3 regions of the Arthrobacter sp. TJ-263 genome follow, and region 3 is predicted to be linked to each of the others. Evidence: riboswitches for the same ligand, from Rfam matches in the RefSeq annotation. Region 3 holds a riboswitch; each other region holds the start of a gene.
The links. A riboswitch is a leader RNA that binds a small molecule or an ion and turns the genes downstream of it on or off. The one in region 3 is predicted to bind cyclic di-AMP.

Region 1 (9,573 bases), on a different contig from region 3:
GCCGGTGTGCCGGGAGGATTGCCAAGGTCTGTGCTCCGAATGCGGAGCCCGGCTCAATGATGATCCTGACCACCACCATGAAGTTTTGGATCCTCGCTGGTCAGCCCTCGCCGGGCTGACGGGCACCGCCGCCGAGCAGAACGCGGCACCCAAGTCAGAGTCAGACGAGAAGGAAGAGAGTTAGCCGTGGCTGTCCCGAAACGGAAAATGTCCCGCGCGAATACCCGCGCACGCCGGTCCCAGTGGAAGGCAACCGCCCCCAAGCTGGTCAAGACCCTCGAGAACGGCCGCGTCACCTACAGCCTCGCCCACCAGGCCAAGGTTGTCACCGACTCCGCCGGCACCCCGCTGTTCCTCGAGTACAAGGGCCGCAAGGTAGCCGACGTCTGACAACGGACCCGCGCCGCAGGGCAGGTCTCGAGCCTGCCGGCGCCCGTCCGATGCTGGATCGGTTGATGCAGTTGTGAAGAATACGGAAGACCTCACGAAGCGTCTCGGTGTCGATATCGATGCCGGGACGCTTCGTCTTGCCCTCACGCACCGCTCCTACGCCTACGAGAAGGGCGGGATCCCGACGAACGAGCGCCTGGAGTTTCTCGGCGACTCGGTGCTCGGGCTGGCGGTCACCGACGCGCTGTACCGGGACCACCCGGATCTGTCCGAGGGGGACCTCGCGAAGAGGCGCTCAGCCGTCGTCAGCACGAAGGCACTCGCGGGGGTGGCCCGCACCCTGGACCTCGGCAGCTACGTGCTGCTGGGCCAGGGGGAGAAGCTGACGAACGGGCGGGACAAGGCCTCGATCCTGGCGGACACCATGGAGGCCGTCATCGGGGCCGCCTACCTCAGCCACGGCATCGAGACGGCCCGCGCCATGGTCATGCGGCTCATCGGACCGCTGCTGCGCGATGCGGCGGTGCTCGGTGAGGGGACCGACTGGAAGACCCGCATCCAGGAGACCGCGGCCGGTCGGCGGCTCGGGACGATCGACTACCGGGTCGACGGGACGGGACCCGATCACGCCCGGACGTTCACGGCCCGCCTGCTGATCGGTGGCATTGAGTACGGCTCCGGGTGCGGGAACTCCAAGAAGGAAGCCGAGCAGGCGGCCGCGGCCGAGTCCTGGAAGACGCTCGCGGTGCCCCTGGACCCCCTGCCGCCCGGCCCCGCCGACAGCACCGGCACCACCGCGGTGCCCGACGGACCCTGAGTGCCTGAACTCCCCGAGGTCGAGGTCGTCCGACGGGGCCTCGCACGCTGGGTGGCGGGCCGCACCATCGGATCCGTGGACGTCCTGGATCCCCGATCCCTCCGGCGGCACGTCGACGGCGTCGAGGACTTCGTGGGCACCCTCGAGGGTGCCCGCGTCAGCGACGTCGTGCGCCGGGGGAAGTTCCTGTGGATGATCCTCGAGGACGCGGCCCGACCCGGTGATCGCCCGCACGTCGCACTGATGGCGCACCTCGGGATGAGCGGGCAACTCCTCGTCGAGGAACCCGACGCCCCCCTCGAGAAGCACCTGAAGGTCCGCCTCGCGCTCTCCCCGGCGGTCGACGACGACGGCGCCGCCCTGCCGGGCGAGCTGCGGTTCGTCGACCAGCGGATCTTCGGCGGGATGTTCGTCGCGGAGCTGGAGCCGACACCGGACGGCCTGCCCGGCGGGCTCGGCGCCTCCGACCTGCCACTCGTTCCCCACCAGGCTGCGCACATCGCGCGCGATCCCCTCGACCCCGGATTTTCCACGGATGCCTTCCACGAACGCCTCCGCGGGCGCAGGACGGGCCTGAAACGGGCCCTGCTCGACCAGGGGCTCATCTCCGGGATCGGCAACATCTACGCCGACGAGGCGCTCTGGGCGGCCGGATTCCACTACGCGCGCCCCACGGACACCATGCGCCGGCCCGACACCCGGCGCATCGTCGACGCCGTCACCTCCGTGATGGAACGGGCGCTGGCGGCCGGTGGCACCAGCTTCGACTCCCTGTACGTCAACGTGAACGGTGCATCGGGCTACTTCGCGCGCGATCTGGAGGCCTACGGGCGGGAGGGCCGGCCATGCCGCCGCTGCGCGTCCGAGGGGCGGACCACGCTGCTGCGCCGCGAATCGTTCATGAACAGGTCGTCCTACCTGTGCCCGATCTGCCAGCCGCGCCCGCGCAAAGCACGGTTCTGATCCGTTAGGCAGAAAAAGGTGATATTCGCCTCGTGATCTAAATGTGACAACAGGTATTACCAACCGGTACGGTTAGTCTCGCGTCCGATCCACAACGGATGGGCGCCCATCCTCACACTGCCTAACCCTGTCGATGAGGACGGACCGTTCGCACTACACATTCGACAGGGGCGGGGGAACCACTAGCGGACCCGATCACGGGTCCTAGGGGTAAAGACACGCGCAGACCAGCGCTGGGGGCGATGGTCTGTAGCAAGCGTGTCCGGATGTCCCATCCGAACCCGACAGCTAACTTCGCAGGCATTGGGAAAGGCATCAACATGTCCAAGAGCAATTTCGCGCGCCACCGGGCCGTCCCCACGCGCATCAACCCCTTCATCACGGCATCCCGCGCCGTCTCCGCAAGCGCCTCCGTCGCCGGCAAGCCTGCCGCCGCCGTCGCCGTCGCTTCGGGCATCATGTTCGGCGCATCGCTTCCCGCGAACGCCGCAGGCGAGATCAGCACCCAGCCGGCCGCAGCCTCCACTGCTGCCGCAGGCACCCACACCGTGCAGGCCGGCGATACCCTCGGGTCCATCGCGGCGATGCACGGACTGAGCGTCGACAGCCTCTTCGCGGCGAACGGACTCGGCTCCGCCTCGGTGATCTACCCCGGCCAGTCGATCTCCCTCGGCGGTTCCGCTGCTCCCGCGCAGTACTCCGTGCAGTCGGCATCGATCGTCGCCGTGCCTGCCGCGGCCCCCGCCGCGGCCCCCGCCGCAGCGCCTGCCGCTGCTCCGGCAGCGACCCCCGCAGTCAGCTTCCAGTCCACCCCGTCGATCACCCCTGTGGGTAACGGCGGCGTCGTCGGAGCGGCGATGCAGGGCGTCGGCTCGGGCTACGTGTATGGCGGGACCTCCTTCGGTGCCTGGGACTGCTCGGCCTTCGTGCAGTGGGCCTACGCCCAGAACGGCGTCAACCTGCCGCGCACCACCTGGGCCCAGTTCGCTGCCATGACGCCCACCAGCAACCCCCAGCCGGGTGACCTGGTGAGCCAGAACGGTGGCAGCCACGTGGGGATCTACCTCGGCAACGGCCAGATGGTCAGCGCCCTGAACCCCTCGCAGGGCACCGTGGTCCACTCGGTCAACGCCATGTCCGTGGATGGTTACTACACCCGCTAATTGAGCCGCCGGCCGTACGGCCGGCGCCACCAGTGAGACGGTCGGAAGGACGGGATGCATCACGCATCCCGTCCTTCCGCGTATCCGGTGGGAGCACGTCGTGCACGTGGGGTGGGTGGTCGACGGCGACACCCGCGCACTCAGGCGGAGAGCCTCAGCGGTAGTACGCCGCCAGGCGCTCGAGCCCTTCATCGACGCTCACGGACGGGCGCCAGTCGAGCACGCTGCGCGTATCCCGCTGGTCGAACCAGTGCGCGGTCGAGAGCTGTTCCGCCAGGAAGCGGGTCATGGGAGGCTCGTCCGTCCTGCCGAGCCGCAGCCAGGCCCGTTCGATCACGGATCCCGCGCCGCGAGCCAGTGCTCCCGGGACGGACCAGGCGGGTGGCTCCACGCCGCCTGCGCGGCAGATCCCGCCGAGCAGTTCGGCGATGGGGCGCGGCTCGCCGTTGGTGACGACGAGGGCCCGGCCCTGCGCCGCATCCATGCGCCGCAGGCACGCGACGATGGCCGAGGCCGCATTGTCCACGTAGGTCGTGTCGATCAGGGCCGTGCCGCCGTCGAGCAGGGGCAGGCGTCCGTGCCGTGCGCGCTCGATCACGCGTTCCACCAGCTGGGTGTCGCCGGGGCCCCACACGATGTGCGGCCGCACCGCGGCGACGCGGAACGCCGGCGTCGAGCGACCCAGGGCGAGCAGCTCGGCCGCGGCCTTGGTCCGGGCGTAGTCCCCGCGCGCGTGCGCCGGGTCCGCGGGGCCGGCGGGAGCACCGACGAGCGAGGAGCCGGCGTGTGCCACGGACGGCGAGGACACGTGGACGACGTCGGTGACCCCGGCCGCATGGGCGGCGTCCAGCAGGATCCGGGTCCCGTCGATGTTGGTGCGGTCGAACTCGGCGGAAGCCCCGGTGAAGGAGACCTTCGCCGCCAGGTGGATCACGGCGCGGCAGTCCTGGACCGCTGAGGCGACGGCGTCCGGATCGGTGATCGAGCCCAGGACGTCCTGCGCGCCGGACACGGAGGATGGCCGGCGCTGGAGGCACCGGACCTCCTCCCCGGAGGCGACGAGGTGTTCGGCGACGGCGCGCCCCAGCATCCCGCTCGCACCGGTGACGAGGACCGTCACAGGGACCCCGCGCGGGCACCGGAGAGGAACCGGCTGCACCACTGCGCGATGCGCGTGCGGTCGATCTTCGCGTTGTGCCGGATGTCCACCGGGAGGGAGGGAACGGCGACGACCGCGGCGAGGCCGACACCGTGCCTCAGCGCGGCAGCCCGTGCCGCCTCCGTGAGCGGAGCATCCGCCAGGGCCGGGCGCCGTCCTGCGGCGTCCGTCTCGAGGACCGCGACGACGGCCTGGGTGCCGGCGGGTCCGACGCCCACGAGGGCAGCCAGCCGGACGCCGTCGATCGTCTCCAGCGACTGCTCCAGGGCGACGGGCGTCAGGACGCCGGAGGCCGCCGTGATGATGTGGCCGAGCCGGCCCTCGACCCACAGGCGCCCCTCGGCGTCGAAGTGGCCGACGTCGCCGGTCCGGTGCCACGGGGGAGTCCGCGCGGACTCGCGCTGCGTCCTCCACAGCCGGAAGTAGCGGTCCTTGACGTGGGGGGCGTCGACGAGGATCTCGCCGGTCCGCCCGGGCGCCGTCGTCGCCTCGCCCGTCGCCGCACCGTCGTCGTCGAGCGGACTGACGGCGACGCGGGCGCCGTGCACGGGGAGGCCGACGCACACCCCGCCGCCGGCGCCGTCGAGCCCGTCCCGCGCGTCAGCCGACGCGCGACGGATGCCCGCGAGGTCGATGTCCGCGACGAGGAGGGATTCCGTCATGCCGTAGGGCGTGTGCAGGGCGGCCGACGGCACGAGGTCCTGGACGGCTTCGAGGAGCGGGACGGGGATCGGCGCTCCGGCCGAGAGCAGCAGGGAGATCCGGCCGAGGGCCGTCCTGCCCACGTCGGTGAGCGCACCGGCGGTGGCGAGCACGTTGCGCAGGGCGGCCGGTGAGGCGAAGACGACGGTCGCGTCGATCGCGGCCGCGGCGTCGGACAGCGCCTGCGCGGTCAGCGTCCTGGGGGCCGTGACGTCCATGGCCGGGGTGACGGAGGTGGCCCCGAGTGCCGGGCCGAGCAGCGCGAACGGCGCGAAGCCCGCGACGAGCGAGGCACCCTCGCCGAGGCCGAGGGTCGCCGCGACGGCGTCCCGCATGGCGGAGAGCTGCCGGTGCGTGTAGACGACGCCCTTCGCGGGGCCCGTGGAGCCCGAGGTGAAGAGGATGGCGGCGTCGGCGTCGGCGGCGGGCGCCTCCACGGCGGACCGGGCCGGGCGTGCGGCGCGCAGGTCGTTGAGCGAGGCCTCCACGCGCAGTGCCCTGCGCCTGGCCGGGGACAGGGGAGCGGCACTGATGCGCCGTCCGGGCCACCCGAAGGCGCGGGCCGCGACCAGGGCGCGTTCGATGCCGATGACGACGTCGGGCGCCGACCCCTTCACGGCACGGCTGAGTCCACGGGCGCCGAGGCCGGCGTCGGCGACGACGATCACGGCACCGATGCGCAGGCAGGCGTAGATGAGCACGGTCAGATCCACGCCGGGCGGGACGAGGAGGCTCACGCGGCTGCCGGGACCGTAGCCGAGCGCGGTCAGGCCGGCGGCGACGGCGGCGACGTCGTCGTCGAGCTCCCGCCAGGACAGGGTCCGGGGCGGGCCGGAGGGCTTCATCTCCGCGACGGCGGTCCGTGCGGCGTCCGGCCCGGCGGCCAGGTCGGTGAGCCGCCGGCCGAGCGGGACGTAGGGCGCATCATCGCGCGGCGGGACGTCAACACGGGGCGCGGGGTGCCCGACCGACCGTTCGGCCAGCCACTGCAGGGCCGTCGACGCCGTGTCGACGTCCTCCTGCACGAGATGGCCCGCATGCTCGAAGCGGTGGACGTCGGCCCGGGGGAGCCGGCGAGCGAGGTCCTCCAGGTAGGGGTCCGAGAAGATCGGGTCGTGCGGTCCCCACATCATGAGCACGGGGACGTCCAGGCTGCGGATGCCCTCGGCCGTCGCGGTCAGGGCCGGGTAGCTGGGATGCGACGGATCCGCGGGGATGTCCGAGACGAAGTGCGCGATGCCCTGGCGGTCGGCGGCGGTGCGGTACGGGTCCCGGAAGGCGCGGCGCACGTCCGGGGCGAGGGCGGGCCGGGCGAGGGCGAGGGTCACGTCGAGGAACGCGCTCGTGGTCCGGGTGCCGAGGCCGTGGACGCCCGGGGCGAGGGCGAGCCTGAGCGGTGCGGGGATGCGACGGTCCGCGTCCTGGTGGATGGCGGTGTTCGTGAGGACGACGCCGGCCAGGTCCTCCCGGTTCCGGTCGGCGTAGCCGAGGCTGACCACGCCGCCCCAGTCGTGCCCCACGGTGACCACGGGACCGGTGAGCCCGACGGCGGCCGCGAAGTCCTCGAGGTCGGTGATGCGGTCGGCCAGCCGCCGGAACACGCCCGTCCGCTCGGAGTAGCCCATGTCGAGCTGGTCCACGGCGACGACGCGCCAGCCCGCGGCGCGGCCGGCCGCCAGGTAGGTCCGCCACAGGTAGGACCAGGTGGGATTGCCGTGGACGCAGAGCAGTGTCCCCCGGACCGTGCTGTCGGCGAGGTCGGCGCCGTTGTCGAGGTAGTGCCAGCGATGACTGGTGCCGGGGCGGTCCGCCCCGCTGGTCGAGGGCACGTCGATGTACGTCGACCAGGAGGGGTCGACGCCGGGGAGTGCTACCACGCAATCTCCATCATCGACGTGTTCAGTCCGGACCCCACGCCGAGGCACAGGACGCGGTCCCCGGATCTCAGGGACGAGGCTTCCTGGGCGAGGGTCATGGGCAGGGACGCAGGCCCGACGTTGCCCCAGTGCGGGAAGGTGATCGGCACCCGATCGCGCTCGAGGTCGACGGCCTTGATGATCGCGTTGGTATAGGAATTGGAGACCTGGTGGGTGACGTAGCGGTCCATGGAGTCCCACGCCCAGCCGTCCGCCTGCGCCTCGTGCCACGCGGTGACCACGAGGTCCAGGCCGCCTTCGAGCAGGCCCTTGGTGTCGGTGTACATGCCGTCGATCCCGCCGACGCAGAGTTCGTGGTGCTCGGTCCCGGCGCGGGAGACGCCGCCGAGGATCCGGTGCGAGCCCGGGTGCAGATCCGCGGGGCCGAGGACGGCGGCGGCCGCCCCGGAACCGAGCGTGAGGGTCGCGAATTCGCTGAGGAAGTCCTGGCGCGTCGAGTCCTCCCGGTTGAGCCGCCGGAAGGTGGCTTCCTGGGTCTTCTGGGCGTCCTCGCCCGCGACGATCAGCGCGTACTTGATCTGCCCCGAGTCGATCATGTTCGCCGCGAGGGTCATGCCGTTGACGAACCCGAGGCAGGCGTTGGCCAGGTCGAAGTTCATGGCCGAGGAGGGGAGGCCGAGCGAGTGGTGGATCTTCACGGCGACGGACGGCTCGAGGTTGCGCCGCGTCACCGAGGTGTTGATGAGGAGGCCCACCTCGCCCGGCTCGATGCCCGCCTCGGCCATCGCCTTGGCGCCGGCCTCGATGGCGGCGTCGTCGAAGTCGGAGCCGGGAGACCACCACCGGCGTTCGGTGACGCCCGCGACGCGCTCGAGGAGCCGCTTGGAGAGGCGCAGCCTCTTCAGGCTGGGGGCGAGCCGTTCGTCGAACTCTGCGGAACTGACGACTACCGGCGCCTCCACAGTCGTGACGGCGAGCAAGGCCGTGTTGTCATGTCGGAAGGTCGCGTTACCGGTCAAATTTCCTGCCTCGTCAACTGATAGCGCCGGTCTGTGGCCGGGAAGGACCCACGAATGGGTCAGCCTGGACGCCTTCGGATACTGCTGAAACTTTCGTAAGCCTACTTGGTAATACTGCGGCGGTCATTCCGGAGGCGTCCGGGACGGACGTCCTGGCTACCTGCTACCGATACCGTCGGTGTACTCCGGTAGATTAGGTAGGTCCTACCCCATCTGGAGAGCCTGCCACCGTGCATCTGAAGAGTCTAACCGTGCGAGGGTTCAAGTCTTTCGCCTCGGCAACCACCTTCGACTTCGAGCCGGGCGTCACCGCCGTCGTCGGCCCCAACGGGTCAGGCAAGTCGAACGTCGTCGACGCGCTGGCGTGGGTCATGGGCGAGCAGGGGGCCAAGACGCTCCGCGGCGGCCGGATGGAGGACGTCATCTTCGCCGGGACGACCGGCCGGGCCCCGCTCGGGCGCGCCCAGGTGTCGCTCACCATCGACAACGCCGACGGCGCCCTGCCCATCGAGTACGCCGAGGTGACGATCTCCCGCACGCTCTTCCGGGCGGGCGGCTCCGAGTACGCCATCAACGGCAGGAGCTGCCGCCTCCTCGACATCCAGGAGCTCCTCTCCGACTCCGGGCTGGGCCGCGAGATGCACGTCATCGTCGGCCAGGGCCAGCTGGACAAGGTGCTGCATGCCACACCCGAGGAACGGCGGGGCTTCATCGAGGAGGCCGCGGGGATCCTCAAGCACCGCCGCCGGCGCGAGAAGACCGTGCGGAAGCTCGACGCGATGGAGACGAACCTCGCACGGCTGTCCGATCTCACGGGGGAGCTGCGCCGCCAGCTCACCCCGCTCGGGAAGCAGGCCGAGGTCGCCCGGCGGGCCCAGCAGGTGCAGTTCGCGGTACGGGACGCGCGGTCGCGCCTGCTCGCCGACGAGCTCGTGGGCCTGCGTGCCGGGTTCGAGCGGGACACCGCGGCCGAGGCCGCCCTGCAGGCGCGCCGCGACGAGATCGGGACGCTGCTCGGCGTCGGCCAGGAGCGGCAGGCGGACCTCGAGCAGGCCGCGGCCGCGTCCGTCCCCGCGCTCGACCGGGCACGCGAGGCCTGGTACGCGCTCTCGAGCGCCCGGGAGAAGCTCGGCGCCCTGGCCACGCGCGCCGAGGACCGCGGACACCTCCTCGGGCAGGCAGTCGAGCCGGACCGGGGGCGCGATCCCGACCACCTCGACCGGCAGGCCGGGCGCGTCCGGGCGGAGGTCGCCGGGCTGGAGGAGGAGGTGGCCTCCCTCCGTCACGCCCTCGAGCAGACCCTCGCGGCCCGTCGCACCGCGGAGGAGGCATCGGCCGCCGAGGATGCGAGGCTCGCGCTCCTCCTGCGGGCCGCCGCGGACCGGCGCGAGGGAGACGCCAGGCTCGCAGGCGCGGTGGGCGCGGCTCGCTCCCGCGTCGAGTCCGCGGTCGCCGAGCTCGGGCGCCTGCGCGCGTCCATCAC
Region 2 (9,573 bases), on a different contig from region 3:
CCCAGACCACACCCTCCGAGACGAGGAAGCCCGCCACGAGGTCGAAGTCATCGCCCGGCGTGCGCATCGTCACGGTGAAGGCCCTCCCGTCGAGGCGGATCTCCAGCGGCTCCTCCCCCGCGAGCACGTCCTCGCGACGGCCCGTCTGCGCTCCCACCCGGAACTTGGTGATGCGGCGGCGCTGCGTGACCCGGTTCATTCGGACTCCTTACCTCGGCCCCGGACGAGGTCAGTCGACCCCGGGCACTATCTGGTGTGTCGGCTTCGACACAGAAACGTGGACGCCGTTGGGCTACGTCCGTGGACCCGCGGGTGGTGACCACGGCAGCGACAGGGCCTGCACCGCATCGCCGGCCCCGCAGCCCTCCGCGGGGACCACCATCACGCCGTCGGCTGCGGCGAGCCCACGGAGCATCCCGGAACGCTGGTGCGTACTCGGCACGGCCTGCCCGGACTCCATCCGGTAGGGCACCAGGCGGCTCCTCCCCGGCAGGGGTTCGAAGGCGTCGGCCGTCACCACCGGTGACGGCTCGTCCAGGGACGAACCGCGCAGGCCCGCGAGCAGGGGCCCGGCAACCGTGATCATCGCCATCATCGCGGCCAGCGGGTTGCCGGGGAGCCCCACGAGGAAGCGCCCGTCGGGTAGCCGTGCGAGCAGCGTCGGGTGCCCGGGCCGCATGGCGATGCCGTCGATGATCATCTCCGCCCCGACCTCCATGAGTGCCCGGCGGATGTGGTCGGCCATGGAGCTGCCGGTCCCGCCCGTCGTGATGAGTACGTCGCCGGACGCCCGGGCGAGGGAGAACTCGTCGGTGGGTTCGGCGCTGATGGCCGCCACGACGTCGTCGAGGTCGTCCTTCGCACGGCCCGACACGTCGACGTGCCCGCCCAGCATCGCGACGAAGCCGGGCAGCTGGGGACCGAAGGTGTCACGCACCTGGCCCGCGTGCGGCAGCCCGTGCTCGATCACCTCGTCACCGGTCATCAGCAGCGACACGCGCGGTGCCCGCAGGACGGCGAGCGTGTCATGGCCACAGACCGCCGCGAGGGCGATCTGGGCGGGGTTGAGGACGACGCCGGCGGGGATTGCCAGGGAGCCCTCCTCCGCCTCCTCACCGGCGGGCCTGACATGCTCGCCGGGCGACGGCTCGTCGGGGCGCGCGGACCCGTTGCGGTTCAGCGTGCCCCCGCGGACCGCGCCGTGCTCGGTGCGGAGGATGCCGACGGCGTTCTGGGGCACCACACCGCCCGTGAGGATGAAGGTCGCCTCGCCAGGCGCGAGCGAGACCTCCCCGGAATCGCTGTGCGGGGTCGCCCTGCCCCGCGGGTGGTCCTCCGGTTCGGGGCGGCTCACGAGCGTCCACGGCGGTTCGCCGTTGACCGCCCAGCCGTCCATCGCGGACGACGCATAGTGGGGGATGGACTGCAGGGCGTGTACCGGCTCCGCGAGGGTCTGCCCGAGCGCGTCGGCGAGGGGCACGGTCTGGAACGGCAGGGGGCGCCCGGCACCGTAGGCCAGGGTACGGGCCGTCGCCCAGTCGACATTCGTTGCTGCGCCGCCCTCGATCATGCGGTGCCGCCTTCCGCCGCGGCCTCCGCGCACAGGGCGTCGGCGACCCCCAGGGCCGAGCGCATGGCCACGTCCTCGTCGGCCTGCCCGCTGCCGACGGCGAGACCGGCGGCGTAGCCCACCACGAACGTCGTCAGGGGCGCGGCAGGGCGCACCACGCCGTGGGCCGCCTTGCCGGCCAGGCCGAGGACGGCGTCGATGTCCACATCCGTCCCGTCGATCTCGAAGGCGGCGAGCAGCCGTTCGGTCCATTCGTGCAGCAGCTTCTGGCGATCGTCCATGAGCCCTCCGGGAGGTTCTAGGGGACGTCGACTCCCAGTACCCTCGCATCAGCCCAGGTGTCGACGTCGTGCGTTGTGCCCGGCGGAACCGGGACAGGTCTGGTCCTCACACTAGCAAGGAGGCTGCGCATCGACAGGTTGTCGGCTGTCCCGGTAGCGAGGATCGCGTCCACGGCGGCCGCCAGATCGTCGCTCCGGTAGAGCGCCGCGAGCGGCTGGGCGCGGCCCCCGTCCACGGCCACGAGCGATGCGTCCTCGTCGGCGGCGGCCTCGGCGAGCAGCACGTCGACGAGCTCGGCGACGCGCGGCATGTCACAGGCGACGACGGCGCACCAGGGCGCCCGTCGGCGGCCCGCCCCCGTCCGGAACCCGGCCACGAGGGCGGCTGCGGGTCCGGTGAAGGCCGGCTCCTCACGCACGAACGACGGCGCACCCGGCATCGCGCGCCCGCCGTCGGCCCGGGGGTCGGGCCCCACGACCACCATCTGCCCGGCGTCGGCGAGCGCGGCGCACGTCCGCTCCAGCAGGGTCACTCCCTCCACGACCAGCCCGGCTTTCGGGACACCGCCGAGGCGGGAGGACCGCCCCCCGGCGAGGATCACGGCGTCGAACCGAGGGCGGTCCCCTCCGGTCCTCACGCGGCGGTCTCCGTGAGGAACTCGCTCCACTGCGGCGCGGGCCTCTCCAGTTCGCGGATCTGCCACTGGGGTCCGCGGGGCGGGCGCGGGACGACCCTCAGGGTCCAGCCGAGGCTGGCGAGGGTCTTGTTCCCCTTGGCGTTGTTGCATCTCAGGCAGCAGGCCACGAGGTTCTCCCAGGTGTCGCCGCCGCCCCTCGACCTCGGCATCACGTGGTCGATGGTGGACGCCGCCTTCCCGCAGTAGGCGCACAGGTGGTTGTCACGGCGCAGTACTCCTCGCCTCGTCGCCGCGAAGTCCTGGCGATAGGGGACCTTCACGTATCTGTTGAGCAGGATCACCGAGGGCCTTCCGAAGACGTCCGCAGGACCGACCACCGGGTCGTCGTCCTCTGCCACGACGCTCGCCTTCCCCGTCAGGACAAGGACCAGCGCCCGGCGGAAGGTGACGACCGCCAGCGGTTCATATCCTGCATTCAGAACGAGAGTGCGCATGCGCCTTGCCCCATTGCTGACCTGGTCCCGCAACCGGTTGCTGTCCCGGGCATCGGGAGAAGTGCTTCGGATGGACACTGCAAGGGTAAGCCGCACCCGGCCGTCCGCGGAACGCCGGGTCGGCGATGTGCGGGCTCCTGCTTCTGCTACCTCCGGTGGGAGCCGAACGGCAGGAGGACCGGCACGTGTGCCGGTCCTCCTGCATCCACAGCCGTTCGGGTCAGCCGCCCACGCGGATGTACACGCCGCCGGAGCCGAGCTCGGCCGGAGCGATGACCGTGGTGTTGCCGTTGAATCCGCCGTGGACGGCCTGGCCGCCGCCGATGTACACCGCGATGTGGGCCTTGCCCATGCCGCCGTCGGCGTAGTAGATCAGGTCACCGGGGATGGCCTCGCCGGCACTCACCGTGCGGCCGAGGGACAGGTACCCGGCCGGCCAGCCGTGGAAGTTGATCCCGGCCGCGGCGAGGGAGTTGCTTGCGAGGCGCGTGCAGTCCTGCATGACGCCGAGCTGGCCCTTGGCCGCGGCGGCGATGGTCGCTGCCACACCGGAGGAGGGTGCGGGCGCCGGAGCCGGTGCCGGTGCCGGTGCCGGTGCGGGTGCGGGTGCGGGCGCCGGAGCACCCGCCGCCGCGCGTGTCTCCGCGACGGGCGCGGCCGGCGCTTCGATCGGGGCTGCCACAGCGGGAGCCATGACGGCAGCAGGTGCTGCGACAGCAGGCGCCACGGCCACGGGGGCTTCGACAACCGGCGCCTCAGCGACGGGTGCCTCGACGACGGGAGCCTCGACAGGAGCCTTCTCGACGACGGGGGCCTTCTCGACGACGACCGGCTTGGCCTTCACCTTGACCGGGGTCATGGCGAAGGACACGACGGTCTTGTCCGAGGCGACGACGGGCGCGCGGGAGGAGGTCAGGGCGACGGTGGACGCCCGGACCTCACGCTGGGGCTTGAGGTCCGCCGCGTTGGCAGCGACCCCGCTGGTCAGGACGAGCCCGGAGGCCGCCGCGAAGACGGCCGCCTGTCGGCCCATCCCGCCCGCCTGGGTGGACACGGTCCGTGCGAGGACGGCGAAGGCCGCAGCGTTGCCGGCGTCGTCGCGGTGGCGGGCGGGGGCAGGGCGGAAGGACATGAGTGATGACATGAGGGTGTTCTCCGAGTGTGGGGGGGCTAGCGGACGCGGACGAAGCCGGCGCCGGGAAGGTCTGAGAGGTTGTGCAGGCCGGTGTTCATGCCGTTGAGGCCGCCACTGACGACCTGGCCGTTCCCGACGTAGATCGCGACATGGCCGCCCGTGATCACGAGGTCACCGGGAGCGGGCGATCCGACGACGGCGCCGAACTGGAAGAACTGGCCGGGAGCGAGGTCGCCCACGGACTTGCCGACCGAGCGCAGGGCCTTCTCGACCATGGCGGTGCAGTCCTGCGCGACGCCGATCTGCGAGTACGCCGAACCGACCAGGCCGGCGGCGACGCCGGAGGACGGGGCGGGAGCCGGCCTCCGGGCGGCGGGCACCGCAGCGACGGGGGCCGGCGCGCCCACGGCAGCGGGAGCGACGGCAGCGGGGGCTGCGACGACGGGAGCGACGGCAGCCGGGGCAGCGGGGGCCGGTGCGACCACGGCAACGGGGGCGACGGCGGCGGTCGGTGCCACCACGGGAGCAGCCTCGACCGGGGCGACGGCGGCAGCGGGCGGGGCCGGGACGGCGACCGGCGGAACCTCCACGGGAGCCTCCTCGATGGCCGGGGCCTCGACGGGGGCTGCCTCGACGGGCTTCGGGGCGGCCTCCACCTCGACGGCGACGCGGTCGAAGGACACCGTCGCCGTGGCCGGCACGGTGACCGCGGCCGTCACCACACGATCGATGCCCAGGGTCGCGGAGGACTGCACCTCGCGCTCTGCCCCTGCGGTCCCGTGGGCCGGCAGACCGGCGGTGAGGACGAGGCCTGACGCTGCGACGATGACGGCGGCCTGGCGACCGACGGATCCGGCATTGGATGCGACGGCGGCGGACAGACCGGTCAGCGGACTGATGTTCCGGGGCGCGCGGTGGCGGCCCGGCGAAGAGCTGATGGACACGTTGGAGACCTCTCCCAACGCCTGCGAGGTGAGCTGTCGGATTCGGATGGGAGTCACCCGGCCGCTGCGTGAACAGCGACTTAACCCCAAGGATCTCTTCTCAGAGACCCAGAATTGGTTCCCCCGCCTCTGCCATGCGATGGTGCGGACGAACCTCCGGCAATGGCAGAGCTAGGCGATTTGCAGGAGGGTGCTGGATCCAGAGCGAGCCCGGCACATTTCGAACGCTACAACACACCACGAGATATGTCACATTCCGATCACGGAACGGTGTGTTTCTGGTGACGAAGGTCTCGGGAGGCGGTCAGTCCCCGACGGAGACGAAGACGTGCGAGGCGACCTCGGGCGGCAGTTCGAGGGCACCTTCGACACCGGGGACGCGCACGGAGACGTACCCTCCCACCGATTCGAGACTGAGCCGTGCGCCCGGGCGCAGCCCGCCCTCGTCGAGCTGGGTGAGGAGTTCGGGGTCCACCTGGATGGGTTCGGCGAGGCGCGCGAGCGTGACCAGGCTGCCGGGCGTGTAAGTGGCCATCGCGGACAGCAGCGTGACCACGCCGTCCGTGAACAGCTCCGATTCCACGCCGCCGATGGCCGCCAGGCCGGGGATAGGGTTGCCGTAGGGAGAGTCCGAGGGCTTGCCGAGGAGCTCGTACAGTCGGCGCTCCACGCGCTCGCTCATGACGTGCTCCCAGCGGCACGCCTCGTCGTGCACGTATGCCCAGTCGAGTCCGATCACGTCGCTCAGGAGGCGCTCCGCGAGACGGTGCTTCCTCATCACGCCGGTGGCGCGGCGCCGGCCGGTCTCGGTGAGCTCGAGGTGCCTGTCACCGGAGACGACCACGAGGCCGTCGCGTTCCATCCGGCCGATGGTCTGGGACACGGTGGGGCCGGAGTGGCGCAGCCGCTCGGCGATGCGCGCACGGAGCGCGACGATGTTCTCTTCCTCGAGCTCAAGGATGGTCCGCAGGTACATCTCGGTGGTGTCGATGAGGTCCGTCATGCGGTTCAGCTCCTTGGTGCGGTGCGGGTGCGCGGCTGGACTGCCTCACGCCGGTGAGGGGTGCGGCCATCGGCCCGGTTCCGCCCCACGCCTCCCAAGGTTAACGCATGGCATCACGGGCCCGGCAATCCTGGGGCCGGCCGTGCCCGGGCTGCCGAAGCGTCCTCCCCGGGGGCGTTAACAAATGGAGGGCCATCGGCCGCTGGGGCAGAATTGAGGTCTGCACCCCCGTCCCAGAGTTGGAGCCCCCTTGAGCGAATCATCCCGCATCCCCGCACACCTCCTCCCCTCGGACGGCCGCTTCGGTGCAGGTCCGTCGAAGGTCCGGAGCGGTCAGGTCGACGCCCTCGTCGCGGCCGGCACCTCCCTCCTGGGGACCTCCCACCGCCAGGCCCCGGTCCGCGACCTCGTGGGGCGCGTCCGCGAAGGGCTCCGCGCCTTCTTCGCCGCCCCCGACGGGTACGAGGTGGTCCTCGGTGTGGGCGGCTCGACGGCCTTCTGGGACGTCGCCACGTTCGGGCTCGTCGACCGGAAGGCCCAGCACCTCTCCTTCGGGGAGTTCGGTTCCAAGTTCGCGTCCGCCACGAACAAGGCACCGTTCCTCGACGCCTCCAGCGTCCTCACGAGTGAGCCGGGCACCCGGCCGGAGGCGGCGGCGGAGGCCGGCGTCGATGTCTATGCCTGGCCGCAGAACGAGACCTCCACCGGCGTTGCAGCACCCGTCCGGCGGGTCGAGGGCGCCGACGACGGAGCCCTCGTCGTCGTCGATGCCACCTCCGCAGCGGGCGGGCTCGACGTCGACGTCTCCCAGGCGGACGTCTACTACTTCGCGCCGCAGAAGAACTTCGCCTCGGACGGCGGCCTGTGGCTCGGCCTGTTCTCCCCCGCCGCGCTGGAGCGCGCGGCGCGCATCGCCGCCGGCGACCGCTGGATCCCGGATTTCCTCGACCTGCAGACGGCCATCGACAACTCGCGCCTCAACCAGACCTACAACACGCCGTCGCTCTCGACGCTCGTGACGCTGGAGGCCCAGGTGCAGTGGCTCAATGCGCAGGGTGGCCTGCCCTTCGCGGCGGCCCGGACGGCGGACTCGGCGGGGCGGCTGTACCGCTGGGCGGAGGCCTCCCCCGTGGCGCGCCCCTACGTGACCCGTCCCGAGGACCGCTCGAACGTGATCGTCACGGTGGACTTCGACGAGGCGGTGGACGCGGCCCGGATCGCCGCCATCCTGCGCGCCAACGGGGTCGTCGACGTCGAGCCGTACCGGAAGCTGGGGCGCAACCAGCTCCGCGTGGCCACCTTCGTGGCCATCGAGCCCGACGACGTCTCGGCCCTCATCGGCTGCATCGACCACGTGGTCGAGAACCTCCTGTAGGTCCGTACATCCGGGGATCCGGTCCGCCGCGCCGACCCCCGCAGTCGGGCCTGCTCCGCGGTGACCCCCCTACGGCGTGGGGTCGGACGCTCCGGCCTCGTGGTCGATGCGCAGGCGCCTCGGCGCCGAGCGGTCGTAGCGCAGCCGCACGTCGTGGTAACGCCATGCCCAGAAGATTCCCACCCCGGCGGCGATCAGCCCGGACGCCGCCGCGACCCCGAGGCTCCACCGCGGGCCGAACATGTCCGAGACCCACCCCACCACCGGCGCTCCGAGCGGCGTCCCCCCGAGGAAGATGGCGAAGTACAGGGCCATGACGCGCCCGCGCATGGCCGGCTCCGTGGTGGTCTGGACGTAGGCGTTGGCGCTGGTCATGAGCGTGAGTGCGAACAGGCCCACGGGCACGAGCGCCAGCCCGAAGAGCCACAGGGTGGGGGCCAGGGCGGCCAGCGCGCACGCGATCCCGAAGGCCGCCGAGGCGCCGAAGATGAATCGCAGGCGCGGCCTGTCGCGCCGCGCGGAGAGCAGCGCGCCCGCGACGGAGCCCACCGCCATCACCGAGGACAGCACGCCGAAGACCCCTGCGCCCTGGCCGAACTCGGTGCGCGCCATCGCGGCGATGAACACCGCGAAGTTCAGTCCGAAAGTGCCGACGATGAAGATCGCGAGCATCACGATCATGAGGTCCGGCCGGTGCCGCACGTAGCGGAAGCCCGCCCTGATGCGCCCCTTGCCCGGCACCGGCCGCGGTTGCGCGTTCAGTTCCGAGCTGCGCATCGCCAGCAGCACGTAGACCATCGCACCGAACGTCAGCGCGTTGATCATGAACACCCAGCCGGGCCCTACGCCCGCGGTCAGCAGTCCCGCGATGGCGGGACCGACGAGGCGTGCCCCGTTGAAGGAGGCGCTGTTGAGCGCCACGGCGTTGGGGAGGTAGTCGTCGCGCACGAGGTCGGACACGAACGCCTGCCGGGCGGGGGCGTCGAAGGCCGAGACGACGCCGAGCGCGAGGGCGAAGGCGTAGACGTGCCAGAGGGCGGCGACGTCCAGGAGGACCATCAGTCCGAGGCCGACGCCCAGCAGCGCCATGGCCACCTGCGTGGTGACGAGGAGCTTCCGCCGGTCGACGGTGTCCGCGATGAGGCCCGCCCACGGGGCGATGACGAGTTGGGGCCCCAGCTGCAGGGCCATGACGATGCCGAGCGCCGACGCGTTCTGCTCGGTCAGGATGTCGTAGACCAGCCAGTCCTGCGCGGTCCGCTGCATCCACGTGCCGATGTTGGAGACCAGCGCCCCGATGAACCAGAGCCTGTAGTTGTGGATACCGAGGGACCGGAAGGTGCTCACGCCCCTCCCCTTCCGCTCCGGCACCACACGTGGATCACTCGGCGTCGGGCCGTCCCGCGGCGGAGGCCTCCGGATCGTCCTCGCCGGCCACCGGGGTCCCGCCCGTATCGGCGGTGACGGCAGTGCCGGCAGTGACGGCCGCATCGGCGGTGCCGGACCCGTCGGCAGCACCTGTTCCGTCGGTCGCCCCGGAGCCTGCAGCAGCATCCGACGGCGACGCCTCGTCCTGCGGCGAGTCCTCGGGACGCACACGCTGGGACCAGGGCAGCCACTCGGGTGCCAGCAGGGAGGCCGGGGAGGGCAGCAGCCCCACCTCGCAGACCGTCACGTCCTTGCTCCGCGCCACGCGGGCCACGCTCGCGTACCACTGCCATCCGCCGTATCCGGGCACGAAGGCCTCGAACCGGTGGGTGACCAGGCGCTCTCCCTCGATCACGGCCGACACATGGCGTCCCACCTGCGCCTCGGGGGCGATCTCCAGCACTCCCTGACGCGCCCGCTCCACGGCGGCTTCGAGTACGGAGTCGGTCTTCGGGATGCGGCGGGTCACCCGGGGCTTGCGCGCGGCCTCGGCGACGGCGGGTACGTCGGTGCCCTCGGCGGTCGCTTCGATGTCGGTCGACGGCGCGCCGTCGACGGCGTCCAGGTTGCTCGGGGTCATGATCGAAGCCTACGCGTCGAGGTCGTCGGCAACCGCGCGCAGGACCGCCGCGACCTTCGCCGCGTGCGCCTTCTCCGGGTAGCGCCCCTTGCGGAGACCGTTGGAGACGCCGTCGAGCAGCTTGA
Region 3 (9,573 bases):
AGCTGATGGCCGACGGCGGCAAGGCTCCGTCGGACCGCCGCACCAAGCGGCGCATCACCTTCATCGGCGGTGCGCTGGCCGTGTCCATGGGCGTCGGCATGTCCGGCGTCGCGGCCGGCACCTTCCACCTCGCGGACGGCCTCACCGAGGCCGTGGAGTCGGTAGCGCGCTTCAGCATCCGGGAGAGTGCCGACCGGGCGGATCTCCTTCCCGACGCACGGGCGGGGCAGGACGACGGCGGGGGTCACGGCGTCGTGGCCCCGTCCACGGGCACCCCGGCCCGCTCCCTCGTGGAGTTGGTCCCAGCGCCGTCGGCTGCAGGAGAGGCGGACAGGGCGGCCGATACCGGTTCCTCCGCGGCAGGCGCCGGTCCGTCCGTGGCGGAGGCCGCGCCGCTCGTTCCGGTGGACACGGCGCCGTCCGTCCCGGTGGGGGCCGCGCCGTCCGTTCCCGTACGGGCTGTGCCGGCTGCTGCCGTTCCGACACCTGCCGCGGTCCCACCCGCGGCAGTCCCTCCTGCCCGTCAGGCGCCCCCCGGAGCGGCTCCCCCTGCCGCTGTCCCACCCCCTGCGGCGTCACCCGTGGCACCGACCGGATCCGCGCCCGGGCCCGAGCGCCGCGCGGTGCCCCGAAGTCACGGTGGGGGAGGCCACGGTCCGGGGACCCCGGTCCTCGGGAACGGGACGTCGGGCGATCCGGTGCCCGGGACCGGGACGGCGGACGGCCAGGTCTCCGGGAATGGAACGGCGAACGGTCAGGGTCACGAGATCCGGCAGCCGCGGCAGGCGCGGGTGGAGACTCCGGTCGGTCCTGGGGCCGATCCGCAGGCTGAGGTCGGCTCGTCCGCAGAGGCACGGGCGATCTCCGCGCCGCCCAGCAGGGCCTGGCTCCTCGCGCCCGGCGGCGGTCCTGGGCATGTCCCGTCCGCGGGGACCTCCGGAGCGGCGGTGGAACCCGTCGCGGAGCCGTGGGCGTCCGAGTCCGCCACGGATGTGGCCGCAGCAGTGCACCCCGCAGTGCACCCCGCCGCGGATGAGCCCGCTGCCGGGCAGCCCGACCGGACGGATCCGCCGGAGGTCCCGGCCCTCCGCTAGGAGGTGATCTGCCGCTTCGAGGAGATGACGCCGGTGTTGAAGCCGGCGAGGTTGAGCCCGCCGTGGAAGCGCGCGTGCTCGATCTTGAGGCACCGGTCCATCACCACGTCCAGGCCGGCCGCTTCGGCCTCGCGTGCGACGTCCTCGTGCCACGATCCCAGCTGCAGCCAGAGCGTCTTCGCGCCGACGTCGAGCGTCTCCTGCAGCACCGAGGGCAGGTCGTCGTGCTTGCGGAACACATCGACGACGTCGGGCACCTCGGGCAGGTCCTTCAGCGATGCATAGGCCGGCCGGCCGAGGATCTCCTTCGCCACCGGGTTGACGAAGTACAGGCGGTAGGGGGAGGAGGACTGCAGGTAGGTCGCCACGAAGTAGGACGCCCGCGAGGGCTTGTCCGAGGCCCCGACGATCGCGACCGACCGAGCGTGCCTCAGCAGGTTCAGCCGTTCGGGCGCCGTCGGCCCTTCCCAGGTCCGTCCAGGTGTCGCGTTGCCGGTGCCGCCGCTCATGCTCCCACTCCCACTGCCCGCGTCGCCGATGCGTCGTCGTCGTTCTCTCCGGCCGCTTCCTGCGGCAGGTCCTCGAAGGAGGCGTCGGCGGCGTTCACCGCGATGTCCAGGGCCTGGTCCAGGTCCCAGAGGATGTCCTCGAGGTCCTCCAGGCCCACGGAGATGCGCACGAGGTCCTCGGGGACGCCCGCCGCTGCGAGCTGCTCGGCCGAGAGCTGCTGGTGCGTCGTCGAGCCCGGATGGATCACGAGGGTGCGGGAGTCGCCCACGTTCGCGAGGTGCGAGGCGAGCTGCAGGGACTCGATGAACTTCTGTCCCGCCTTGCGCCCGCCCCTGATGCCGAAGCTGAACACGGAGCCGGGGCCCTGCGGAAGGTAGGTCTTCGCCCGCTCATGATGCGCGTGGGTGGGGAGCCCGGCGTAGTTGACGTACTCCACCCGCGGGTCGGCCTGCAGCCACTCCGCGACGGCCAGGGCGTTCTCGAGGTGTTCGTCCAGGCGCTGCGCGAGGGTCTCGACCCCCTGGAGGAGCTGGAACGCGGACATCGGCGAGAGGGAGGGCCCGATGTCGCGGAGCTGCTCGGTGCGCAGCTTGGTCAGGAACCCGTATTCCCCGAAGTTCGCCCACCACTGGATGTTGCCATAGGAGGGCACGGGTTCGGTCATCATGGGGAATTTGCCGTTGCCCCAGTCGAAGCGGCCGCTCTCCACGATCACGCCGCCGAGCGTGGTGCCGTGCCCGCCGATGAATTTGGTGGCCGAATGGATGACGATGTCCGCGCCGTGCTCGATGGGGCGCACCAGGTAGGGCGTGCTCAGCGTGGAGTCGACGATGAACGGGATGCCGGCGTCGTGGGCGACCTTCGCGAGGCCTGCGAGGTCGGCGATCTCGCCGGAGGGGTTCGCGATCACCTCGGCGTAGACCGCCTTGGTGTTGTCCCGGAGGGCGGCCGCGTAGTCCGCGGGGTCCGTCCCGGGGACGAAGGTGGTCTCGATGCCGAACCGGCGCAGGGTGACGTCGAGCTGGGTGACCGTGCCGCCGTACAGCTGGGAGGCGGCGACGATGTGGTCCCCGGCCTGGCAGAGCGCCGCGAAGGTGATGAACTCCGCGCTCATGCCCGACGCCGTCGCCACGGCCCCGATCCCGCCCTCGAGGGAGGCGATGCGCTCCTCGAACGCCGCGACCGTCGGATTGCCGATCCGCGAGTAGATGTTGCCGTACTTCTGCAGGGCGAAGAGGTTCGCGGCGTCGTTGGTGTCCTTGAACACGAACGAGGTCGTCTGGTAGATGGGGACGGCCCGGGCCCCGTGGGTGGCGTCGGGAGTGCCGCCGGCGTGGAGTGCACGCGTGCGGAAACCGAAGGAACGTTCTGCCATCAGGCACCTGCCTTGCTGGGTTCGGATGCTGCGAGGGGGATTTCGGGGGCGACGTCGATGCCGAAGGCTGCTGTGGCTGCACTCATGGGTTCCTCCATCGTTCTGGCAGTAGCACCCTCATGCCGCCGCGCGACGCGGAGGCCAGGGTTGCTGCGGCGTCAGTGAGCCAGATCTCTCAGCCGCTCGGGATGGTCGGATCGAGTCTGACACCGGGCCGGTGCAGAACCAAACCATGTGTCCCCGTGTGAGGCAGGGGTTGCGGCGACCTAGGCTGGAGGGATGGAGGAATGGAGATCGGCAAGCCGGGCGCAGGACCGCAAGCTGTGGCAGACGCTCTGGTACGTCGGAGCCGCGCTGACGCTCACGCTGGCCAGCAGCATCCTGGTGGCCCTCGGCGGCCTTGGAACGGCGGCCACGGACTGGTTCTACATCCAGCAGGCGGTGCTGCTCACGCTCAGTGCAGCCGGGACGGTCTTCGCCCTCCGTCGCTGGCGGGAGCTGCGCGGCTGAGGAGCACTTCACCCCCCGTTACTCTAATGTGACAGAAGTGACTGCTGTTGGGTATGGTCAACATGTGCTTCCGCGACCGTGGGGCGCTCCTGGACGGAATGCCGAGCCCTGCCGTCGTCCCGGAATCGTTCGCAACCACGAAAGGCAGGGACGGGGGAACCACTAGTTCCACCGGGCGCGCAGGAGACCCTGCAGGCGCCCTCGGGGTTAAGTCGCACCACATCACCCACGGGTGATGTTCGCGGCCGGGTGACTCCCATCCGAACCCGACAGCTCACCCCGCAGGCATGGGAGAGGTATAGAACCATGTCACGAAACATTTCTTCAGCGCGCCACCGTGCCGACGTCGACGGCAGTCTCGCGCTGCAGGGCCTGTCCCGCGCCGCCAGGGCCCACACCACCGCCGTAGGCCGCCCCGTCGCCATCGCCGCCGTCACCTCGGGCCTCGCGCTCGGCGCCGTGGGCACCGCCCATGCCGGTGAGTACACCGAGCAGGGCGCGACGACGACCCCCGCGGTCGTTGCAGCCCCCGCAGCACAGGCTGCCCCCGCCGCGCAGACGGCTGTCGCCTCCCCGACGACGCACACCGTCGTCCCGGGTGACACGCTGGGCGCCGTCTCGGCACGCTACGGCGTGGACCTGACCGCGGTCCTCACGGCGAACGGCCTGTCCGTCGCATCGATCATCTTCCCGGGCGACATCATCACCATCCCGACGGGCGGCGCCGCTGCGGCCCCGGCCCGGACGGTCTCGGTGCCCGTGGCCGCTCCCCAGGCTGCGCCCGCGGCCGTCGTGGCTCCTGCTGCGCCTGTCCAGCAGGCCGCGGCCGTCGCCCCGGCTCCCGTCTCCACGGCTCCCGGCTCCGGCGTGTACCTGGCCTCCGCCAAGATCACCCCGGTCGCAGCCTCCGGTGGTACCGCGGGCACCCTCCTGGCCTCCGCCCGGTCCCAGCTCGCATCCGGTGCCGTCCAGGACTGCACCATCCTCGCGGAGAAGGCACTGCGCGCCGCAGGAATCCCCGTCGGCGACCTCGGCCCCTCGCAGTTCCTGCAGTTCGGCTCCACGGTGGCATCCCCCGCCCCGGGTGACCTCGTCGTCACCGGCGGCCACGTCGCGATCTACGCCGGCGGCGGCCAGGTCATCAGCAGCGGCATGAACGGGGCGAACCTCACCATGCAGCACTCCCTCTCCGACCTCCCGGGAGCCTCCTTCGTCCGGGTTGCTGGCTGACACCGGAGCGAACCACGCGCGGGAAGCGGCAGGTGCTTGGACGGGGCCCTGCCGCTTCCTTCTTTTAATGACCGCTGCCGGACGGTGCGTCAGCGGCGGGACAGCACGTCCTGGATCCCCGCGATGCACCCCTCGTTCTGCAGGGACGTGGTGTCCCCGAGCGGCGACCCCTCGTAGAGCTGCGTCAGCAGACGGCGCATGATCTTGCCGGAGCGCGTCTTCGGCACATCGGGCACGACGACGACGGCGGACGGCCGCGCGATCGGTCCGATCGCCGCCGCGACGTGGGCGCGGAGCGTCGAGGTGACGTCCGTGTCCGGATCCGTACCTCCGGCGAGGACCACGAAGGCCGCGATGGCATGGCCCGTCAGGGGATCGGGCACGGGGCATGCGCCGGCTTCGGTGACGAGGGGATGGGCCACGAGCGCCGATTCGATCTCGATCGTGGACAGGCGATGACCCGAGACGTTGATGACGTCGTCCACGCGGCCCAGGATCCAGGTGTCACCGTCGTCGTCGTACCGGGCGCCGTCGCCGGCCAGGAACCAGCCCTGCGCTGCGAACCTCCGCCAGTAGGAGTCGAGATACCGCTGCGGGTCTCCCCAGACGGTGCGCGCCATGGCCGGGCCGTGACGGTCCACCACGATCAGGCCCTGCACGCCCGGCGGGACGGGGTGGCCCTCCTCGTCGACGATGCGCGTGCTGACCCCGGGCAGTGCGCGGGCAGCGCAGCCCGGCTTGAAGTCCGCGTCGGTGGGGCTGGGGGAGAGCACCGTGGCGCCGGTCTCGGACTGCCACCAGGTGTCGACGACGGGCACCTCGTCGCGGCCGAGGTTCCGGCGGAACCAGCGCCACGCCTCGGGGTTGACCGCCTCGCCGACCGTGCCCAGCACGCGGATGCTCGAGAGGTCGTGGGAGGCGGGGACGCCGTCCGGGAACCAGCCCATGAGCGAGCGGACCAGGGTGGGCGCCGTGTAGTAGCTCGTGACGCCGTAGCGTTCGATGACCTCGAGGTGGCGTCCCGGATGGGGCGTGTTCGGCGTGCCCTCGTAGAGGACCTGCGTGGCGCCGTTGGAGAGCGGCCCGTACAGCTCGTAGGTGTGCGCGGTGACCCACGCGAGATCGGCGGTGCACCAGTGGACGTCCCGCTCCCGCAGGGCCGGGTCGGGGTTGCTGAAGAGGTGCTCGAAACTCCAGGACGCCTGCGTGAGGTACCCGCCCGAGGTGTGCACCAGGCCTTTGGGCTTTCCTGTGGTCCCGGACGTGTACATGATGAACAGCGGCGTCTCGGCGTCGAACGCCTCCGGCTCGTGGTGCTGTGAGGCGGTGTCGACGACGTCGTGCCACCAAACGTCGCGGCCCTCCGTCCAGCTGATGTCCGACCCCGTGCGGCGGACCACCAGGACGTGCTCGATGCTGTTGTCCCCGGCCACCGCGGCGTCGGCGTTGTCCTTCACGGACACGGCGACGCCCCGCCGGAACTGGCCGTCGGTGGTGACCAGGAGCTTGGCGCCCGTGTCCTCCACGCGGAAGCGGAGCGCCTCCGCGGAGAACCCGCCGAAGACCAGCGAGTGCACGGCGCCGATCCGCGCGCAGGCGAGCGTGACGACCACCGTCTCGACGAGGACCGGCAGGTAGACGACCACCCGGTCACCCGGTCCGATGCCCAGTGCCAGCAGCGCATTCGCGGCCCGCGACACGTCGTCCTGCAGGTCCGCATAGGTCACGGCGCGGCGGTCCCCGGGCTCACCCTCGAAGTGGAGGGCCACACGATCGCCGCGGCCGGCCCGGACATGCCGGTCCACGCAGTTCACGGCGACGTTCAGGGTGCCGCCGGCGAACCACTCGATGGCGGGGATGCTCAGCGTCCCGTCCCTCTGCGGCTCCGCCCGTTCGAAGGAGTGCACGGTGTGCCACGGTGCCTCCCACTCGAGCCTGGCTGCCTGCTCCGCCCAGAACGCGAGGCGCTCGGCCTCCTCCTGCGCGGTGGCGCCCGCCCCCGTCGCCGTGCCTGTGCCTGCCGTGCCTGCACTCACCGTGCTCACGCCCACCGACGCACCGCCCAGCGTTCGGCGACGCCGAGGAGCGCGTCCGTCGTCTTGCCGATCACGGCCAGCAGGATGATCGCGAGGATGATGCGGTCCACCCGGCCCGTCTGCTGGGAGTCCGTGAGCAGGAAGCCCAGGCCCATGGACGAAGCGATGAGCTCGGCGGCCACGAGGAACAACCAGGACTGCGCGAGCGCCAGCCGGAGGCCCGAGAACAGGGCGGGCACGACGGCGGGCAACTGTACCGTCGTGAGCAGGCGGATGCCGTTGAGCCCGAACGCCCGGGCGGCCTCGACGAGGTTGCGGTCGACGTGCCGCAGGCCGAGGTAGAGCGTGGTGAAGACGGGGAAGAAGGCGCCGATGCTGATCAACGTGACCTTCGAGTCCTCGTTGATGCCGATCCACAGCACGAGCAGCGGGACCCACGCCAGGGACGGGACGGCGCGCAGGGCTCCCACGGTCGGGGTGAGCAGGACGTCGGCGAGGCGGGAGAGGCCCAGGAGGGCGCCGGCCACCACGCCGAGCAGGGATCCGATGACGAAGCCGAGGACCACGCGCTGGGTGGAGATCAGGATGTGGGTGGCGAGCTGGCCGCGCTCGATGAGGTCGACGGCGGCCGCGAGGACCGACGCCGGCGAGGGGAGCTGCGACGGGCGGAAGAAACCCGACGCCGTGCTGAGGTGCCAGGCCAGCAGGATCAGTGCCGGGACGATGAGCCCGAGCAGGATGACGCCGGTACGCCGGACCGCCCTGCCCCGCCCCGCGTCGTTCTGTGCCTCGGGGCCTCCCAGCGGTGATCCCGCCGCGGAGAATCCGTCCCTGGTGATGGGAACCGCGCTGCCCCCGGTCAGATAGTCGGCACTCATGAATCGGAGCCGACGGATGCCGGATCGGCGTTCTCGACGAGCGAGGCGTCGAACAGGGAGTCGAGTGCTTCGTCGATCTGCTCCTGGCTCTGCACGTCACCGGTCTCCACGAACACGGGGCCGATCTTCTCCAGGACGCTGCGCTGGGCGTCGCCCGGGGCGGGATCGACGTCGAGGTTCGTGCGGTCGATGATGACCGACTCGGCGATCGTCGGGTCGATCGCGGCGACCTCGGCGAGGATGGCGGCCGTCTCCTCGGGATTCTCCTTCGCCCATTCCCGTGCCTTCTCGTAGGCGTCCACCACGGTCTGGGCGACGTCCGGCTTCTCCGTGAGGAAGTCCTCGGTGGCGTTGAGGAAGCCGTAGGTGTTGAAGTCGATGTCGCGGAAGAAGAGCTCCGCGCCGTCCTGCTCGGCGGCGGCCATGATCGGGTCCAGGCCGGACCAGGCGTCCACGGCGCCGCTGGCGAGGGCAGCCCGGCCGTCGGCGTGCTGCAGGTTCTCGATCGTGACCTCGGACTGGTCCACGCCCGCGGCCTCGAGCGCCTGCAGGAGGAAGAAGTACGGGTCCGTCCCGCGGGTCGCCGCGATGGACTTGCCGCGCAGGTCCTCGACGCTCGTGATACCGGAGTCGGGGAGCGTGACGAGGGCCGCCCACTCGGGCTGCGAGTAGATGTCGATGGCCTTGATCGGGGAGCCGTTGGAGCGGGCGAGCAGCGCGGCGGACCCGGCGGTGGAGCCGACGTCGATCGCCCCGGCGCGCAGTGCCTCGTTGGCCTTGTTCGACCCGGCGGACTGCACCCAGTTGACGGTGATGTCCTGGGCGGCGAGTTCCTCCTCGAGCCAGCCCTGCTCCTTGATGACGAGGCTCAGCGGGTTGTAGGTGGCGAAGTCGATGTTGAGCTCACCGCCCTGGGTGGCTCCGCCGTCGGCGGCCTGCGTGTCGGAGGCGTTCTCTCCCGCCAGGCAGCCGCTGAGGCTGAGCGAGAGGGCGGTGGCGAGGGCGAGGGTCGGCAGGAGGGCACGGCGGTTCATGGTGGTCCTTCGGTGGAGGGTATGGAAAGTGGGTAGGCAGGGAGGCAGCGCGGTACGACGGCGCTGCGGGGAGGGCGGAAAGGCGGGCTCAGTGCCCGGTGACGCCGAGCATCGACAGCAGGGTGCTGCGCAGTGCCCCGAGATCCGCTGAATTCCGGTCCCGCGGGCGGTCGCCGGGCACGGTGACGAGTTCGGCGACGGTGGAACCCTCAGGCCCGTTCCCGTCCCCGCGGCCGAGCACGAGGACCCGGTCGGCGAGCTGGAGGGCCTCGTCGACGTCGTGCGTGACCAGCAGCACCGTGGTGGGCTGCGCGCGGTGGATGTCCAGCAGGAGGTCCTGCATGCGGATGCGGGTGAGGGCGTCGAGTGCGCCGAAGGGCTCGTCGAGGAGGAGGACGCCGGGGTTGCGGGCCAGGGCGCGGGCGAGCGACGTCCGCTGGGCCATGCCTCCCGAGACCTCGCGGGGGCGGTGCTTGGCGAAGGTGTCGAGTCCCACGAGCTTCAGCAGCTCGAGGACCTTCGCCTTGCCGGCACTGGCACTGGAGGACTTCGGGAGCCCGATCGCCACGTTGGCCTGCAGGGTGTGCCACGGCAGCAGCCGGGGTTCCTGGAAGGCGACGGCGCAGCGCTCGTCGATGCCCGTCACGGGGGTGCCATCGATCAGGACCTGCCCGCTGTCGGGGATGTCGAGTCCGGCGGCGGCACGCAGGAGGGTGGACTTGCCGCAGCCGCTCGTGCCGAGGATGGCGAGGATCTCGCCGGGTTCCACGTCCACGGTGACGTCCCGGAGGACGGTGCGGCGGTTCGCGGACGGGCCGAAACTACGCCCGAGCCCGGCGAAGCGGACGCCGAGGGCCTGTTTGCGGTGGGACTGGGTGCTGCCGGGTGCCAGAACTGCGGTCATGG

Region 1: linked by a shared signal. The riboswitch ahead of AC4D2F_RS03625 (C40 family peptidase) and the one ahead of AC4D2F_RS15050 (C40 family peptidase) in region 3 are both predicted to bind cyclic di-AMP.
Region 2: linked by a shared signal. The riboswitch ahead of AC4D2F_RS13970 (NlpC/P60 family protein) and the one ahead of AC4D2F_RS15050 (C40 family peptidase) in region 3 are both predicted to bind cyclic di-AMP.

The regions. Positions count from the first base shown of each region.
Region 1 is NZ_JBZCNE010000001.1:764,066-773,638, reverse strand. It holds gene AC4D2F_RS03645 (YceD family protein) at 1-184, shown strand, start outside; gene rpmF (50S ribosomal protein L32) at 187-390, shown strand; gene rnc (ribonuclease III) at 464-1,207, shown strand; gene mutM (bifunctional DNA-formamidopyrimidine glycosylase/DNA-(apurinic or apyrimidinic site) lyase) at 1,208-2,170, shown strand; cyclic di-AMP (ydaO/yuaA leader) riboswitch at 2,281-2,488, shown strand; gene AC4D2F_RS03625 (C40 family peptidase) at 2,491-3,333, shown strand; gene AC4D2F_RS03620 (NAD-dependent epimerase/dehydratase family protein) at 3,488-4,453, opposite strand; gene AC4D2F_RS03615 (alpha/beta fold hydrolase) at 4,450-7,071, opposite strand; gene AC4D2F_RS03610 (3-oxoacyl-ACP synthase III) at 7,065-8,090, opposite strand; gene smc (chromosome segregation protein SMC) at 8,321-9,573, shown strand, end outside.
Region 2 is NZ_JBZCNE010000002.1:738,921-748,493, forward strand. It holds gene fdhD (formate dehydrogenase accessory sulfurtransferase FdhD) at 1-199, opposite strand, end outside; gene AC4D2F_RS13945 (molybdopterin molybdotransferase MoeA) at 293-1,570, opposite strand; gene AC4D2F_RS13950 (DUF6457 domain-containing protein) at 1,567-1,851, opposite strand; gene mobA (molybdenum cofactor guanylyltransferase) at 1,869-2,489, opposite strand; gene AC4D2F_RS13960 (HNH endonuclease) at 2,486-2,983, opposite strand; gene AC4D2F_RS13965 (NlpC/P60 family protein) at 3,204-4,127, opposite strand; gene AC4D2F_RS13970 (NlpC/P60 family protein) at 4,154-5,062, opposite strand; cyclic di-AMP (ydaO/yuaA leader) riboswitch at 5,067-5,234, opposite strand; gene AC4D2F_RS13975 (iron-dependent transcriptional repressor DtxR) at 5,367-6,065, opposite strand; gene serC (phosphoserine transaminase) at 6,316-7,440, shown strand; gene AC4D2F_RS13985 (MFS transporter) at 7,510-8,787, opposite strand; gene AC4D2F_RS13990 (DUF3027 domain-containing protein) at 8,822-9,448, opposite strand; gene AC4D2F_RS13995 (cold-shock protein) at 9,458-9,573, opposite strand, start outside.
Region 3 is NZ_JBZCNE010000003.1:204,212-213,784, reverse strand. It holds gene AC4D2F_RS15070 (hypothetical protein) at 1-1,094, shown strand, start outside; gene AC4D2F_RS15065 (CoA-binding protein) at 1,091-1,603, opposite strand; gene AC4D2F_RS15060 (O-acetylhomoserine aminocarboxypropyltransferase/cysteine synthase family protein) at 1,600-2,979, opposite strand; SAM riboswitch class I at 3,071-3,174, opposite strand; gene AC4D2F_RS15055 (hypothetical protein) at 3,259-3,489, shown strand; cyclic di-AMP (ydaO/yuaA leader) riboswitch at 3,610-3,790, shown strand; gene AC4D2F_RS15050 (C40 family peptidase) at 3,796-4,719, shown strand; gene acs (acetate--CoA ligase) at 4,809-6,755, opposite strand; gene AC4D2F_RS15040 (ABC transporter permease) at 6,761-7,633, opposite strand; gene AC4D2F_RS15035 (aliphatic sulfonate ABC transporter substrate-binding protein) at 7,630-8,667, opposite strand; gene AC4D2F_RS15030 (ABC transporter ATP-binding protein) at 8,756-9,571, opposite strand.